One region of the Paraburkholderia sp. RAU2J genome, then DNA from elsewhere that is predicted to be linked to it. Evidence: riboswitches for the same ligand, from Rfam matches in the RefSeq annotation. Region 1 holds a riboswitch; each other region holds the start of a gene.

Region 1 (4,022 bases):
CAGCGATACGCGAGCCCCTTGAAACTGATCGCGCGCGTGATGATGCGCCCGTCCACTTCCGGCAGCGCGATATGCATGGCGATATCGCGCGAATTGAGGCCGTGGTTGTCCTTGAGCCAGTCGTCGCGATTGCCGCCGCTCAAAATCACCTGGAACACCGGCGCGTCGCCGGCCAGCGCGAGCGGCGCGGGGTCGTCGATCGCGGACGCGGCGAAGGCCGTCGTGTTCAACACCAGCGCGACCTCGTGTTGCGCGCATAGCGTCTGCACGACGTCGCGGCTCATCGCATCTTTCAGCGACGTGATCGCGATCGGCAACGGATTGAGGCCCTGCGCTTCGAGCGCGTCGATCAGCGCGTCGAACACCGCCGTGTTGGCCGCCTGCAGATGCGCCTTGTAGAACAGGATCGCCGCGATCGGCGCGCCGGCTTGCCAGCGCGCCTGCCAGTCGGCGACGCTCGGCACGTCGTGCCGCGGATGATAGAGCGCGGCGGCCGGCAACGCGCGCGGCGGCGCAGGCTCGCGCCCCCAGCCGAACGCGCGGTGCGCGATGCAGCGCAAAAACGCCTCGGCGTTTTGCGGCCCGCCTTCACGCAGATAGCGCCAGAGCTGATGACACAGATCGGCGTCGGCGGTGCTGCGCGCGAGCAGGTTCGGATCTTCCTGCAAGTCGCCGGAAAACATCGCGAGCGTCTGCTGTTTGCGCTCCGCCAGCGCGACCACCTGCTCGATGCCGTACGGCCAATACGCTTCGCCGCCCAGGTGATCGACCACCACCACGCGCGCGTGCTGCAGCACATCCTCGAGATAGAAATCGACCGAGGCCGGTTGCCGCAGATACGTGACGTTCGCGAGCCGCACGCTGGGGAAGCCCTCGCCCAGCCGCGGAAACACACTCGCGAGCAGCGACAGCGTGGTGTCGGCGGAACTGAGCACGACGATGTCGGCGGGCTGCTGATCGATACGGATCACGCCCTGCGTATCGTCGACGAAACCGCCCGGCGTCGTGCGCAGCAGATGCATGAGTGCTTACGCCTCGCTGGCCGCGGCGCTCGACGACACGACGCCGAGCGCCGCGTCGAACGCGCGTTGCAACGCGGTCTGGTCGAGATCTTCGCCGATCAGCACGAAGCGGCTTTGCGTCCCTTCGCCGGGCTGCCAGCGTCGATCGAAATAGCTGTCGAAGCGCCGGCCCACCCCCTGGATCACGAGACGCATCCGTGCGCCCGGCAATGCGGCGAAGCCTTTCACGCGGTAAATCGTGTTCGCTTCGACGAGCGCTTGCAGCGCGGCGATCACCGCTTCGCGCGACGGCGCGCTCGCCTGCACCACCACCGAATCGAATTCGTCATGGTGGTGATCGGCATCCTCGGCGGAACCGTGATGATCGTGGCGCAAGTGGATCGTTTCTTCCGATGCCGCTTCGAGACCCAGCAGCGTATGCAGATCGAGCTGGCCCATTTGCGCGCGCACGATCTTCACCTGCGGCGCAATCTCTTCGCGGATCACCGCTTCGAGCGCGCCTTGCTGCGCGTCGTCGAGCAGGTCCGTCTTGTTCAGGATCACGAGGTCGGCCGACGAGAGTTGATCTTCGAACAGTTCGTGCAGCGGCGACTCGTGATCGAGATTCGGATCGGCCTTGCGCTGCGCGTCGACGGCCACGGGATTGTCGGCGAACTGGCCGCTGGCGGCAGCCGGGCCGTCGACGACCGTGACGACCGCATCGACGGTGAAGCTGTTCCTGATCTGCGGCCAGTTGAACGCCTGCACCAGCGGCTTGGGCAACGCGAGACCGGAGGTTTCGATCAGCACGTGATCGATCTGCTCGCGGCGCTCGACGAGCTTTTCCATCACGGGAAAGAACTCTTCCTGCACGGTGCAGCACAGGCAGCCGTTCGCGAGTTCATACAGTTGCCCTTCGGTTTCGACGCCGTTTTCATCGCAACCGACGCCGCAGCCTTTGAGGATTTCGCCGTCGATGCCGAGCTCGCCGAACTCGTTGACGATCACCGCAATGCGCTTGCCGCCCGCATGCTGAAGAATATGCCGCAGCAGCGTGGTCTTGCCGCTGCCGAGAAAACCCGTGACGATGGTGACGGGGATCTTGCGCATTTGAGTTTGCATCGTGTGGTCCATCCGTAGGCGTTGCACGGGGCCGCCGGTACGTTCGCGCGTCTGTCTGCATGGGCCGGCCGAGCGGACACGCACGAGGCGCACGCGCTGCCAAAGCCGGCTCGATCACAACACACGGGGACGAACGGCGGCGTCGCCGCGACAACGGTAAACAGAAAGCGGGTGTGAGGTCAATAACGCGCCGTCGCATCCCCGCGACGGGCATCCTGCGTATTCTGGCCGGTATCCGGGCTGGCGAAAGCGCCGCTTCCCCTTCCCGGACGAGTGATTTCTCGCCCAGTGGTGATATGCCGACGCGGCCTTGCGCGTGGACATCGAAGCCGGCTCCGCAGCGTCGGTCAATCCAGTCGACGCCACTTTTCGCTTACCGTTGCGGGGGCAGCACAGGTTGACCCGGTCCAATGCAGGCGGGCACCCTGTTTCCCGTTTAACTGCATGCGCACGAGCGCGCACACGAGCACCAAAGTGCGTGCGAGTGTAGGCCGGCGGCTCCGCGCCGTCAAGGAAACGCCGGCCGCAAGCGCTTATCGGACGGGGTGCCATGTGCTGTCGTATGCGCGCGTTTGGTGCCCGCACATGCGTTCGCGTGTGCAGTTAAACGGGAAACAGGCAGCGCGTCATGTGCTCAACCTGTGCTGTCCCCGCAACGGGCATTTACGTGAAAACCCCTATCCCTTGGAAGCCTTGTCAGGCAAGGGTTCCAGCCAGATGCGCTGGAGCCCTGCGGGGCGACTACATTGCCGTGGGGAGCGAGTGGGGAAGTTGCGGGATGTTTGCGGAAAGAACCCCGGCCGTCTGGGGGAATTCGTAAAGACCACTTGCCATTGGCGGCGGTTATGAAGCTGGGTCACCAGACACGCGCGAACGTCACAGCGGGCCGGATTCCCAGCGGGAAAGTACATCACTCGTCATCGTCTGCCCGGCGAGGCCAGTTGAGGGACGGCGGACGATTTTCCGGTTTCACAATTACCGGACGCAAGACAACTCCCGGACTCTTCTCGGCTTCGACAACATCGGCATTTACATTTCAGATTCGTCCGACTTCCAAAAAGGGGACGCAGCAGTAGCCTCTTGGATCCATTGTCCAGGAGGAAATTTAGCGAATGCCAACGAATCAAATCAGCGACGCCGTGAGCCTGTGATGCTCAACAGGAATTGTCCACGACGTCGTCTGGCCAGACAGACCGCGCGTCTGTCGAAAAACCGTGCGCTTTTGCTCGGCCTCCTCACGCTACTGTCTGGCGGCGTGCCAACGTATGCGGCAGGCCTGCTGCAACTGGCTGACGACGCATTCTCCAACGACGCCAAACTTGCGAGCGCCGAAGCGGCCTATCGGGCAGGACTTGAAAAGGAACCCGAGGCGCGCGGCGCGCTACTGCCTCATCTTTCCTTTACGGAATCCACATTCAGGAACACCGTCAATGTTCCCGGCCAGCCTGCGGCCGGCTATTCGACGGTCGGGTCAACGCTGTCGCTGAACCAGTCTGTTTTCAAGTGGGACGACTGGCAAATCTATCAGCAAAGCAGGCTATCCGTGATGGCGTCCGGCCTCGCCTTCGCAAGTGCAAAACAGGATGCGACACTTCGTGTGTCGCAGGCATACTTCGACGCGCTGGGCGCTAAGGACACTTTCCTGCTGGCCCAGGAGCATCAGCGTTCAGTCGCTGAACAACTGGCGCTCACACAACGAACATTCTCGCTAGGCGCTGCCACCGTCGTTGACCTTGATGAAGGACAGGCAGCCGCGGACGCTGCCGTGGCTGACCTTGCACATGCACAAGGCGACCTCGCGACCCGATACGCCGCCCTGCAAAAGATAGTGGGGCATCCTGTCGATGGCCTGGACCCACTCAATGACGATGCGGCGTTATCGCTTTCCATATCTCAGCC
Region 2 (4,022 bases), on a different contig from region 1:
CAACCATAACGAGACATTCAGGGCACAAAGACCCGAGTTGTCGTGGTGTGCCGTAATTCCGGCTTCGATGCGGGTGCGCGCCTCAATCGGCTGGTGTCAGAAGCGCATCCGTTCAATGCCCAATGCCCGACACGTTCAGGCTCTTCCGGGACCGTCATTGTCGTGCGAGTGATCGCTGGCTGTCGAAGCCGTGGACACGTTCTCAGCCAATATCCACGAGCGCTTCGCACGCCATCATATGGTGCCGATCGGCCGCACTTTGCCTCGGACCATCAACGCGTCCGAACATTCTCGATCAGCCGATATTGACAGGCAAATCGTCGTAGCGCCTGAGCTTGTAGAAAAGTACAGAGGCCAACCAGCTGACGACGAAGACGCCAATTACCGCGTAGCCGAGCAAGCCGAAATTGTCCGACGCGGTGCCGACGAGTTCCCAGAAACCGCCCTTCAGGTCCAGTTTGTCAGCGATCAGCGCCAGCGCTTCGATGCCGCCGATCAACATGGCCACGACTACCGACACGAACGTGATGGTGATGTTGTAGTACAGCTTGCGGATCGGCTTCATGAACGCCCAGCCATAGGCGCCGAGCATCAGCACACCGTCGGCGGTATCGATCAGGCACATGCCAGCGGTGAAAAGCGCCGGGAAAATCAGGATCGTCGCGAGCGACATGCCGTTGGCGGCCTGAGCGGCTGAAATGCCGAATAGCGCGACTTCCGTGGCGGTATCGAAGCCCAGCCCGAACAGGAAGCCGATCGGATACATATGCCAGCTACGCGAGACGAGCCGGAACAGCGGGCGAAAGATTCGCGAAAGGATGCCGCGCTTGTTGAGCAGCATGTCGAGATCTTCTTCCACAAGGCGCTCGCCTCGTTGCACACGGCGAAAAGTCTTTACGACCGACACGAGAATCATCACGTTCACAATTGCCAGCACCAGCAGGAAACCTGCTGAGACGGAGGTGCTGATAATGCCGCCGATCGCTTTAATGTCTTCGAAGCGTGCTTTCAGCGTAACGGCCGCGAACGCAACGGCAATCGACAGCGCGATGACGATCGTGGAGTGGCCCAGGGAAAAGAAAAACCCCACGGCAACCGGCCGTTTGCCACCCTGCATCAGCTTTCGCGTGGTGTTGTCGATCGCTGCAATGTGGTCGGCGTCGACCGCGTGACGCAAGCCGAACGTATAGGCGAGCAACGCCGTGCCGATCAGCGCCGGCCGGCCATGTAGCGCGGTCAGCGCCCAGATCCAGATACCAATGTTAGCTGCGACGAGCAGCGAAAGGATCCCGATGACCTTGCTGCGTAGCGCATGTGGACCGTCGTCGAAAAGATGGGAAAGGTAGCGCTGTTGCATGAATTCCTCGCATGCCAGTTGAACCACCCGGTACGGGTAGCTTGAGCCGGGCGCGTTTGCGTCCCGGGCGCGGCAGGTCTCCTGGCTTACGCATCCTCGTCCGGCGTCGCCTTCCCGGTTGCCCAGTGGCTTCATGATGTCGGACTTCGCGCTTACAGTTGCGGGCACAGCTATGGCCTTGGCAGTCGCCTCACCATATTCCCTATTAATGCCTTGCGGCAGCCATTGCACCGCCGATTATCGCGCAGAACTGGCGCGGACAGCTTCCCTCACGGGCATCCTGATCAGGCGCTCGTGACGAAGGCGCGGGCACGGCTCGCAGTTCAGGTGCGGGCAGCGGGATTCGCCGGTCGGGCCGTAGCCATGCAAGGACAGGGACGAAGAATCTGCACGACGGGCGCGTCTGCCGCGCCCGAAGATCCCGTCAGTGACACGATCCAGAAACCCCACAGCACAACGGCCAGCATGGCGCCCACAATCAGATGGAATGTCGCACGCAACAGGAGGTCGATAGCACGCATACATTGCTCCCGGTCGGAATTCCGGCTTGCGGTGCGCGTCAGGTATTCAACCGGACCGCGCGCCGAGCGAAGGCCAGCTCAGTGACCCATGGTCGCAGGACTTTTCGTCTCGCACTCGGCCTTCACCTGCTCGCCGTCGCTGAATGTGAAGGTGAACGGAATCGACATCCCCACCTTGAGCGGCTTTTTCGGCTGTTCCAGCATCACGTGGTATCCGCCCGGTGTGAACGACAGCGTGCCGTTCGCAGGCACGGTTGCCTTATGGACCATCACCATTTTCGACGTGCTGCCGTTGCTCTGCGTCTGGTGAAGCATCGCCATGCCGTACGCGTCAGTTTGCACGCCGGTCAGGTCGATCGGCTTCCCGCTCATGTTCATGACGCTGAAATAGCCGCCCGATGGTAAGTCGCCCGGCAGCAGGCGTATCCAGCAGTCGGAAACCATCACGGATGCGGGAGCCGCTGCAGCACCTCCCGCGCAACCGCAAAGCGCGGCAAACAGAATGAATTTGAGTGTGGGCTTCATGTTGATCTCCTGGGTACAGGGTTGCACTGCGTCTTCAGTCCGCCAGCGGCTGGAGCGGGCGGCCAGATAGCATGCGGTCGGCCAGCCAGACCGCGATGAGCGTGACGCCCATCAATGGAAACACCACGCCGAGCGCCGCGAGCCCGAGCTTCCAGCCGCGCATTGGCACCACTGCGCGATCACGTCCGGGCGCCCCAAGCCTGCCCGCCGGTCGGCGTTTCCACCACATCACACAGCCCAGTGAAGGCAAGCGTCGCGAGGCCGAGCGAGAGCGCCGCGCAAACAATCTGATTGGCGAGGCCGAAGTAGCGACCCATGTGCAGCGACGTGCCGTATGACACCGCCTTTCCCACCGCGCCGTAATCACCGTAGCGGATATCTTTCAGGATCGCGCCGCTGTACTGGTCTATATAGACCGTGCGCTCGAGCTTCGGGTCCGGCGGGAAATACGACACCGTATATACGCCGCTGGCGGAGGCGGGCAACGCAACGTCGTAGTCATCGGGCAGACCGAGCGCACGCATTTGCGCCACGACGCGGCCGAGTGTCCATACCGTGGGGGCGGCATCCTGCGACTGCGGTACCGTCGCTGCGCCCGCGGCCCACGGTATCTGCGGCAGCGGCAGGTCATCCATCGTCATGCCGGGCATCGAATCCATGCCAGCCTCCTGGCTATCGGCCGCGTTGCCCACCACGGCTGCGAGTTGAGCGGCACCCCCCGGCAGTATCGAGTGTAGCGGCAGTCCGCCCCACGAGCCCGGTGGAGAGCCGAGGTTGAGACTTGCCGAGAGCGACTTGAAATGCTTGCCCCATGAGCCCGTCCATGGCAAGCCGGTCACGACGAATGCAAGGGCGCCTGCGGCGAGCCAGATGCCAAGCGCCGCGTGCATGCTTTTCCACAGCGGTCGGCCGCGCAGCGCGAAGCTTGGCACGAGCGCGCCACGCAGCGTCGTGCCCGCGCGCGGCCACCACAACGCGATACCGGTGCCGATCATCACGAGCGTCCAGCACGCAACGAGTTCCATCAGCAGTTCGCCCGGCTTGCCGAGCAGAAGCTTGCGGTGAATCATCCGGTCAATCTGCATGAAGCGTTGGTCGACACTGAGCGTGCCGAGCACCGTGCCGTCGTACGGATTCAGGTAGATGCTCTGCTTTTCGCCATCGGGTTGGCGGAAAATGAACTCCACGCTGCGATCTGCGCGCGACGAGATGCGCGCGGTCATTGCTAGCGAGTCCGCTGGCAGCGCCAGGCGCGCGTTCGCCAGCAACGAATCTTCGCCGAGGCGCGTTACATCGCGCGGCTCGACCACCAGCCTGTGCGGATACAGCAGCGGCTCGATCTGCGGCTGAAAACAGTACAGCGTGCCGGTCAATGCGAGCACCACGAGAAAAGGCATCACGAACAGACCGGCATAGAAATGCCAGCGCCACAGCGTGCGATAGCTGCGGCTCGCAGCTGCGGCGGTGCCCGGTGTCGAACGCGAGTCGGTTGCGGCAGTGGACATGAGATACCCCCTCCTTTACAGATGCAGCCGGCCTTCGACATAGAAGGTGCGGCCCGGGTACGGGTGATAGACGAAGTAGCGCGAGTCGAAAATATTGTCGACGCCCACGCCGAT
Region 3 (4,022 bases), 1.1 Mb from region 1:
CCACCGCTTGTGCGGGTCCCCGTCAATTCCTTTGAGTTTTAATCTTGCGACCGTACTCCCCAGGCGGTCAACTTCACGCGTTAGCTACGTTACCAAGTCAATGAAGACCCGACAACTAGTTGACATCGTTTAGGGCGTGGACTACCAGGGTATCTAATCCTGTTTGCTCCCCACGCTTTCGTGCATGAGCGTCAGTATTGGCCCAGGGGGCTGCCTTCGCCATCGGTATTCCTCCACATCTCTACGCATTTCACTGCTACACGTGGAATTCTACCCCCCTCTGCCATACTCTAGCCCGCCAGTCACAAATGCAGTTCCCAGGTTAAGCCCGGGGATTTCACATCTGTCTTAGCGAACCGCCTGCGCACGCTTTACGCCCAGTAATTCCGATTAACGCTTGCACCCTACGTATTACCGCGGCTGCTGGCACGTAGTTAGCCGGTGCTTATTCTTCCGGTACCGTCATCCCCCCAGGGTATTCGCCCAAAGGATTTCTTTCCGGACAAAAGTGCTTTACAACCCGAAGGCCTTCTTCACACACGCGGCATTGCTGGATCAGGCTTGCGCCCATTGTCCAAAATTCCCCACTGCTGCCTCCCGTAGGAGTCTGGGCCGTGTCTCAGTCCCAGTGTGGCTGGTCGTCCTCTCAGACCAGCTACAGATCGTCGCCTTGGTAGGCCTTTACCCCACCAACTAGCTAATCTGCCATCGGCCGCCCCTTGAGCGCGAGGTCCCGAAAGATCCCCCGCTTTCCTCCGCAGAGCGTATGCGGTATTAATCCGGCTTTCGCCGGGCTATCCCCCACTCCAGGACACGTTCCGATGTATTACTCACCCGTTCGCCACTCGCCACCAGACCGAAGTCCGTGCTGCCGTCCGACTTGCATGTGTAAGGCATGCCGCCAGCGTTCAATCTGAGCCAGGATCAAACTCTTCAGTTCAAACCTGTTACTGTTTTTCGGTCTCTTTCGAAACCGGTCGCTCACTCAACGTACTGACGAAGCGTCCGACCATCTCCCGATGGCCAAACCTTCCTTTCATTACTGTGTGAGACTTGATACTTCCGCTTTTACGGCAGACTCCGCAGAATCCACCGTCGCGTCCCGCATCAAGCGCCCACACTTATCGGCTGTTAATTTTTAAAGATCATTCGCTCAGAAGCTCTGCTTTCTTCGCGTCCGTCATCTAACGGGAGGCGAATTATGCGATGCGGCCCGCACCCCGTCAACCCCTTCGATGCAATTATTTTCGAAAAGTTGAGAAGCGCAGAAAAGAAGGACTTTGAAGATGGCGACAAGTTAGTTAGTCGTCCGATTTAATATGACGCATCGAGCAAAGCCAGCGAGCGACTAATAGAGAGTGCGGATACTAGATGGGATGGAGCGGGAGCGGACGTGTCCGTCGCACGGTCGGATATTCCTCCTACCAGACAGGGAGTCGCGCAGAGTCCGATGAACTCGCTTTGCGGCCACGCATCTATACAGGAGACCAGAGCCGTCCCGCGAAACTTGTCCACAGAAAAAGTGCGCAAGCCTGTGGATAACCTTCCCACAACCGCGCCAAGTCCTTGATGTAAAGCCTTTCTCGCGCGTTGCGCGCCGGGCGCGGCCATCTTCGTGGTCACGCCCGTCTCGGCCAAGGTCAAGCCGACCTGGTTACCGCGCCCCCATTCACGCGCATAAAAGCGCCGCGCTCGACCAGCGCGCCGAACAGCAGTCCGATCGTCGTCCACATGATCACCTGCATGCCAATCGCCGCGACGCGGAACTTCCACAGCAGCACGGCAGGGAAAGCCGCCGGCACTTCGTTGATGACCGGCATCGACAGTTGCACCGCTGCGATGATCGCAACGAACACCAGTCCCGCGACAATCGAGCCGTTCCATGCGCCGAGCTTCATCACCGCGCGCCGCCGGACTTTCAGCGAGAACACCATCGCCGTCAGCGAGATTGCGATCATCAGGAAGAACAGCCCCGTGCGCATGCCGATCGTCTCGGGGTCGCCGACTGACGGCGGATTCGCCGGGTACTTGATGTTCGGCACGATCACCAGTGCAATGAACGCGCCCAGCGCGAGCCATGCAGATAACGCGCGCGCGCTCATCGCGCCCACTCGTCCATACGCGTAGGCGAACACCAGCGAGAACAGGCCGCCGAACGCCGCCCCATACGTCACCACGCCCGTCAGCAAGCCCAGGCCCGCTTGCGTGTCGCGGCTCACGAGTTCGGGTTCAGGCGCATCGCCATGCGCAGCCTCGGCCTTTTCTTCGAACGAAATCGCCTGATCGACCTGCGGCTCGCCGACCATTCCGGCGAAGCCGAACGTGAGCAGTCCCGCGGCGATGCCTGCGAGCATCCCGCGCACCAACAATTTACCAACCATGTCCGACTCCGTTAGTGGCAAGGAAAGCCAAGCAGATGGCGGCCGTCGTGCACGAATTCATGCACGTACATGCCGGGCACCAGCGACGTGGCGCCCTGTTCCGCACCGACGAAGTAAAGCGCGAGCAATAGCAACAAGCCGCCGAACACGACCCACGGCAGCAACTCGCGCAGCGGAATCGGCGTGGGTTGGGCGACGGGTTGGGAAGCGGAATCGAAAACAGCTTCGGTCATGAGGACATCTCCTGGGGTAGCGCGCCCCGAAAGTCGATTGCAGAGGGATGGTGCGAAGCTCAGGTCTGGCTTTCGGCTAGTGGTGCCGATTACAGTGGCGCGACCGCGCCGGGCTCTCACCGGCTTCCGTGCTTCGCAGCCCCGTTATTCTACGCGCTAAACTTCGGCCTTCGTGAACGTCGGAGGCCGCACGATGCGGGCCGGCGTTGCGTGTCGGCACGGCATCGAGGGAAACGAACGGAATGGACATGCGACTGTTACTGCTGAGCCCCGCATCGACCGCCGCGCAACGCGCAGGCCGCTTTCCCGCCGACGATCCGCTGGACGCGCGCGGCCTCGCCGAAGTCAAAGCCCATGCGGCACGTTTGCGTGCTGCGCTTTCCGGCGACGCGGCCACCTTTGTCAGCCCGGCCACTTGTGCACGCGAGACGGCGTCGGCGCTGGGCCTCGCCGCGACCGTCGACGCCGCGCTGGCGGATATCAACTATGGCAACTGGCAGGGAAGGCGCCTTGCCGATCTCGCCATCGAAGCGCCGCAAGAGCTGGCCGCATGGACGCTTGACCCCTACGCCGCGCCACCCGGCGGCGAATCGTTCAGTCAGCTAGTCACGCGAATGGGACAGTGGCTCGACGCGCTCGGCACGCCGGATGAAACTGGCGGCGGAACAACCAATGGAAAGACGAGCGCCGCATCGACCCGCGCACACACGGTCGTCGCCGTGACACACGCGCCGCTGCTGCGGGCCGCGATCGTATATGCGATTGGGGCATCGCCCACGGTGTTTCCGCGCATCGAGATTACGCCGCTCTCGATGGTCGAGTTGCGGTATTCGCAGCGTGGCTGGACATGGCGGCCGGCCTCGCTCTAGCCGCATCCAGTCGTAACCGCCAGCCGTCCGAGCGCCGCTCCCTCACTGTCCCGACACAACCAGACGCAAACTGTTCGCCCCCGCCGGCGTCAGCGTGATATCGGTCCGCCTGCCCTTCGCGCCCAGATAAAAGTGCTGGCGCCCCGGCGAATTCTGATCATGCGTCGCGTCCGGCAAACAGGATGCGATATCCGCCGCCACGGCTTGCAGCGCGTCCAGCTTCGAGGCGGCATCGCCATGCGGCGTCCACGTGCATTGGAAACTGCGATGACTCGCGGAACATTGCGCGTCGTCGCCATAGGGTTGCGCAACGCCTTTGCCGTCTTCCGGCGTCAACGACGCAAGACCGTCGGGCGCGGCCGACACGATCCGTTTGAGCGTGGCGCACGGGCTGGGCGTATCGTCGGCATAGGCGGCACCCGGCAATAACGCGCCGAGCGATGCAGCGGCATAGACAGCGGCAAGCAATCGGAAGTGGTTCATATCGGCGGCAGTCTGTTGAAAAGAGGCCTGGCGGACGGCATTGACGCATTCCCAGC
Region 4 (4,022 bases), 410 kb from region 1:
GGATCGCCTTCGCAGATCACGGCGACGTCGCGGCCCGCATCGAGATGGCCGGCGACGATCTCGGCGGCGGTGTCGTAGAAGTCGGCGATGATCGCCTCGTACGAGAGCGGCGGTTCGAGCGCTTCGGTCGTGACCGGATAGACGAGCGGCAGATGCGCCTGAGCCTCATGCAAATGCGCCTCGATGATGCCGAACGCGTTGCCTTTCTTGCCCTTCGCGACGAAGTACGCGACCACCGGCGCCGCCTTCAGCAGACGCAGCGCCTTCAGTGTGATGAGTTCGGGGTCGCCGGGGCCGACGCCGAGTCCGAGCAGTCGTCCTTGCACGCTCATTTATTCGACCTCCGTGGCCAGTGCGTTGACGGCGGCGGCGGCCATCGCGCTGCCGCCGCGCCGGCCGTGCACCACCACGTAAGGCACGCCGCGGCTGTCCGCGGCGAGCATCGCTTTCGATTCGGCCGCCCCGACGAAGCCCACCGGAAAACCGAGAATCAACGCGGGTTTCGGTGCGCCGGCATCGAGCATGTCGAGCAGATGGAACAGCGCGGTCGGCGCATTGCCGATCACGACGACACTGCCGGCGAGTTGCGGACGCCACAATTCGAGCGCGGCGGCCGAGCGCGTATTGCCGATTTCGCGCGCGAGCGCCGGCACGTCCGGATGCGTGAGCGTGCAGATCACGTCGTTGTTCGCGGGCAGCCGCGCGCGTGTGATGCCCTGCGCGACCATGCCGGCATCGCACAGAATCGGCGCGCCTTGCGCGAGCGCCGTGCGGCCTGCCGCACCTGCGTGCGCGGAAAACTGCAGCGCGTCGATCACGTCGACCATCCCGCACGCGTGGATCACGCGCACCGCGAGTTTTTCGAGGTCAGCGGGGATGCGCGACAGGTCGGCTTCCGCGCGGATCGTCGCGAAAGATTGGCGATAGATCTCCTGACCGTCGCGAATGTAATCAAGCATCTGTGTCACTCCGGGACAGGTGGGCGAGCAGGTCGGCGGCCTGTGCGATCGTTAGTTGGTGCGCGACGCAGTGGCCGAAGCCGGCGCCGCCGTTGCGTCGATAAAGGTCATAGAGGCCGGGCGCGGCGGCCAGCAGCGTGTACGGCGCGCAATGCGCGGCGGCGCACGAGCGCATGCAGCCGCTCAGGTGCACGTCGACATTGGCGGGCAGGCGGGCGGCGAGGCGCAGCGCGTCGGCTTTGGTGTCGGCGAGGCTCTTTGCGCAACCGCTCGAACCGGCGCACGCGATCAAACGCGTGATGGGTTGTGCGGGATCGCAGGCGAGCCCGAGGGCGCTCAGTTCGGCCAGCGCGGCGGGCAGTGCGTGCGTCGGGATGTCGGGCAGCAGCACGCTTTGCCAGGGTGTGGCGTGCAGCGTGCCGTTGCCGTGGCGTTGCGCGAGCGCGGCGAGGCCGTGCAGCGCGGCGGCGTCGAGGCGGCCGAGCGGCGGCTGGCCGCCCACGTGCCACATGCCGGCCTCGCGTTGAGCGTGCGCGCCGAGACGTAGCGCGGCATCGGCTGTGGTACTGCGGCGCCATTCGGTGAGCAGGGCGTCGCGTGACAGCGGGAAGTCGACGTAGCGTTGGGCGTGCTGCAACAGCGCGTCGGCGGAATGCGTGGCGAGCAGGTCGCGCATGCGGAGGGCGTCGGCTGGTGCGAGGTCGAGGAACGTGTGCAGCAGCGCGCGCACGAGCGCGGGGACTTGTGAGGGGAGGACGGTGGCTAAGGGGCGGTGGTCGTGGGTGTGCGTGGAGCGGGTGCGTGAATTCCGCATGACCGTGCTGCCGGTCAGCGTAGCCGAAAGTGCATGGGCAGCAACGACAACAGCCGCAGCCGCGGTGGTTCGCACGTTCGTAGCCGCGTTCGCTTTTACGCCAACATCAGCACCAGCACCAGCATCGTCGTCCGTAACCGCGTTTGCGTTCTCCTCCACCTCGACACAAGGACACCCCGCCAACCCGAACACGAACCGCACACCGTCACGGCTCGAAGTCGCCGCGAGCCACACATCGTGTGGATGATCGACCCTCGCCAGACGTTCGCCGCCATCCAGCAGCAGCGCGAATTTCGGCGACAGCGCCGTAAAGCGCGTCTCGCTTTGTAGCAGCGTGAGCAATTCCGCGCATAGCGGGGCGGTGTCGATCAACGCGAACGGATCGCGTCCCGCTGCGGGGCTGATCATCACGTTGCGCACGTCGTCCGCGGCGCTCACGGCCACGGCATTCAAAGCGTCGGTGGCGTTCGGTGCATCTGATATGTCGGCGACACTCGCCGTAGCGGTGTTCGAAATCTCGGCTGCGTCCACAGCGTTGGCTGCGTTCGCGCCTGCCCGAGGCTTCGTCATCGGCCCAAGCCCGGCCTCGACCAGCGCCGCGATCAACGCGGCTTCATGCCCCGTGCGCACGCCACGCACCTGCAGGTTCGCCCGATTGGTCAGCTCGATCACGCCGGCCGCGTGCCGCGTGCTCGCATCGGCGATCACTCGCGCCTCGTCCGCGCTCAACTCGCCACCTGGCAGCTTGATCCGGCAGATGCCACCATCACGCGCGGCAACGATGCGCAGCAGCCCCGGACACGCCGAGGGGCGCGGTGTCGAAGCCGCGTGGGGCAAAGCAGTGGAGGGCGAAGCTTGAGTCAAGACGGACACCGGTTTAGCGTCGCGCGACGGCCCGAGCAAGCCGCGAGGCGGATTGCTGCGGCATCGGTACACCCCGCCCGATGTTGGCTGGCACGAACAGTCTCGCCGGCAGGTCTCCTGGCTGGCAGGTCATCGTCCACCGCAGCCTTCCCGGTCAAACCAGTGGCGCGTAGCGCAGGCGGACTCGCTGCATACAGTTGCGGGGGCAGCCACAGTGGCACTGTGTTCCCTCTTCGGCCCGGAAGGGCACCGGCGGCTGTATTATGCCTTTTTTCGAACCGCGCAACGAGGCTGGACGCTTTGACCGGCGTGGCGCGGCGCATTGATTGAAGACTCAGAATGAGGATGGTGGCATGCCGGCGTGGCTGACCGTGGTGGGCATTGGCGATGACGGCTTCGCCGGTTTGGGACGGCCCGCGCGGCGTGCGTTGCTGACGGCGTCGGTGGTGTACGGCGGCGAGCGTCATCTGGCGATGCTGCCCGCGCGCCTCGCCGCGCGCCGCGCCGCGTGGCCGCGTCCGTTCGATCTCGCCCCGCTGCTCGCCGAACGCGACGGTGCCGTGTGCGTGCTGGCGAGCGGCGATCCAATGCTGTTCGGCGTCGGCGCGATGCTGGCGCGGCAGTTGCCCGCGGAGCAATTGCGCGTGCTGCCTGCGCCGTCGTCGTTGTCGCTGGCGGCTGCGCGGCTCGGCTGGCCGTTGCAGGACGTCGCGACGGTGTCGCTGGTGGGCCGTCCGTTGGCGGCGCTGAACGCGTATCTGCACGACGGCGCGCGCGTGTTCGTGCTGAGCGCGGACGGGCGCACGCCCGCGGCGCTTGCCGGTGTGCTGAACGCACGCGGCTTCGGCGCGACGCGCATGAGCGTGCTCGAACATCTTGGCGGCGAACGCGAGCGCCGCATCGACGGTCGCGCGGATCAGTGGAGCGCGGGCGAGGTCGCCGCGCTGAATCTGATCGCGCTCGAATGCCGGGCGACGGCAGGCGCGCCGCGTCTGCCGCTGACCTGCGGCTTGCCCGACGACGCATTCCGTCACGACGGTCAGTTGACCAAGCGCGACGTGCGCGCGATCACGCTCGCGCGCCTCGCGCCGACGCCCGGCGAATTGCTGTGGGACGTGGGCGCGGGCAGCGGCTCGATCGGTATCGAATGGATGCGCGCGCATCCCGCTTGCCGCGCGATCGCGATCGAAGCGCATGCGGAGCGGCAGCGCTTCATCGAACACAATCGCGATGCGCTGGGCGTGCCTGGGCTGCAACTCGTCGCGGGCCGCGCGCCTGCTGCGCTGGATGGGTTGCCGGTGCCGGATGCGGTGTTCATCGGCGGTGGGGTGACGGTGCCCGGTGTGCTGGACGCGTGTTGGGCCCGATTGCGTGACGGTGGACGA

The links. A riboswitch is a leader RNA that binds a small molecule or an ion and turns the genes downstream of it on or off. The one in region 1 is predicted to bind cobalamin.
Region 2: it holds a riboswitch for cobalamin, as region 1 does, so the genes downstream of both, B0G69_RS40180 (HoxN/HupN/NixA family nickel/cobalt transporter) here and cobW (cobalamin biosynthesis protein CobW) in region 1, are expected to answer to the same signal.
Region 3: it holds a riboswitch for cobalamin, as region 1 does, so the genes downstream of both, B0G69_RS19985 (CbtB-domain containing protein) here and cobW (cobalamin biosynthesis protein CobW) in region 1, are expected to answer to the same signal.
Region 4: it holds a riboswitch for cobalamin, as region 1 does, so the genes downstream of both, B0G69_RS26585 (oxidoreductase) here and cobW (cobalamin biosynthesis protein CobW) in region 1, are expected to answer to the same signal.

What each region holds. Positions count from the first base shown of each region.
Region 1 is NZ_RBXG01000002.1:1,623,443-1,627,464, reverse strand. Features, by position in the region: gene cobN (cobaltochelatase subunit CobN) at 1-1,022, opposite strand, end outside; gene cobW (cobalamin biosynthesis protein CobW) at 1,029-2,123, opposite strand; cobalamin riboswitch at 2,332-2,612, opposite strand; gene B0G69_RS24775 (TolC family outer membrane protein) at 3,274-4,022, shown strand, end outside.
Region 2 is NZ_RBXG01000004.1:487,726-491,747, forward strand. Features, by position in the region: gene B0G69_RS40180 (HoxN/HupN/NixA family nickel/cobalt transporter) at 296-1,357, opposite strand; cobalamin riboswitch at 1,411-1,599, opposite strand; gene B0G69_RS40185 (copper chaperone PCu(A)C) at 1,957-2,403, opposite strand; partial or broken gene B0G69_RS40190 (PepSY domain-containing protein) at 2,438-3,908, opposite strand; gene B0G69_RS40195 (TonB-dependent receptor) at 3,924-4,022, opposite strand, start outside.
Region 3 is NZ_RBXG01000002.1:569,528-573,549, reverse strand. Features, by position in the region: rRNA gene B0G69_RS19995 (16S ribosomal RNA) at 1-940, opposite strand, end outside; gene B0G69_RS19990 (CbtA family protein) at 1,641-2,381, opposite strand; gene B0G69_RS19985 (CbtB-domain containing protein) at 2,393-2,614, opposite strand; cobalamin riboswitch at 2,655-2,793, opposite strand; gene B0G69_RS19980 (histidine phosphatase family protein) at 2,857-3,483, shown strand; gene B0G69_RS19975 (hypothetical protein) at 3,526-3,966, opposite strand.
Region 4 is NZ_RBXG01000002.1:2,038,385-2,042,406, reverse strand. Features, by position in the region: gene B0G69_RS26595 (precorrin-2 C(20)-methyltransferase) at 1-332, opposite strand, end outside; gene B0G69_RS26590 (precorrin-8X methylmutase) at 333-959, opposite strand; gene B0G69_RS26585 (oxidoreductase) at 952-2,637, opposite strand; cobalamin riboswitch at 2,727-2,906, opposite strand; gene cbiE (precorrin-6y C5,15-methyltransferase (decarboxylating) subunit CbiE) at 2,991-4,022, shown strand, end outside.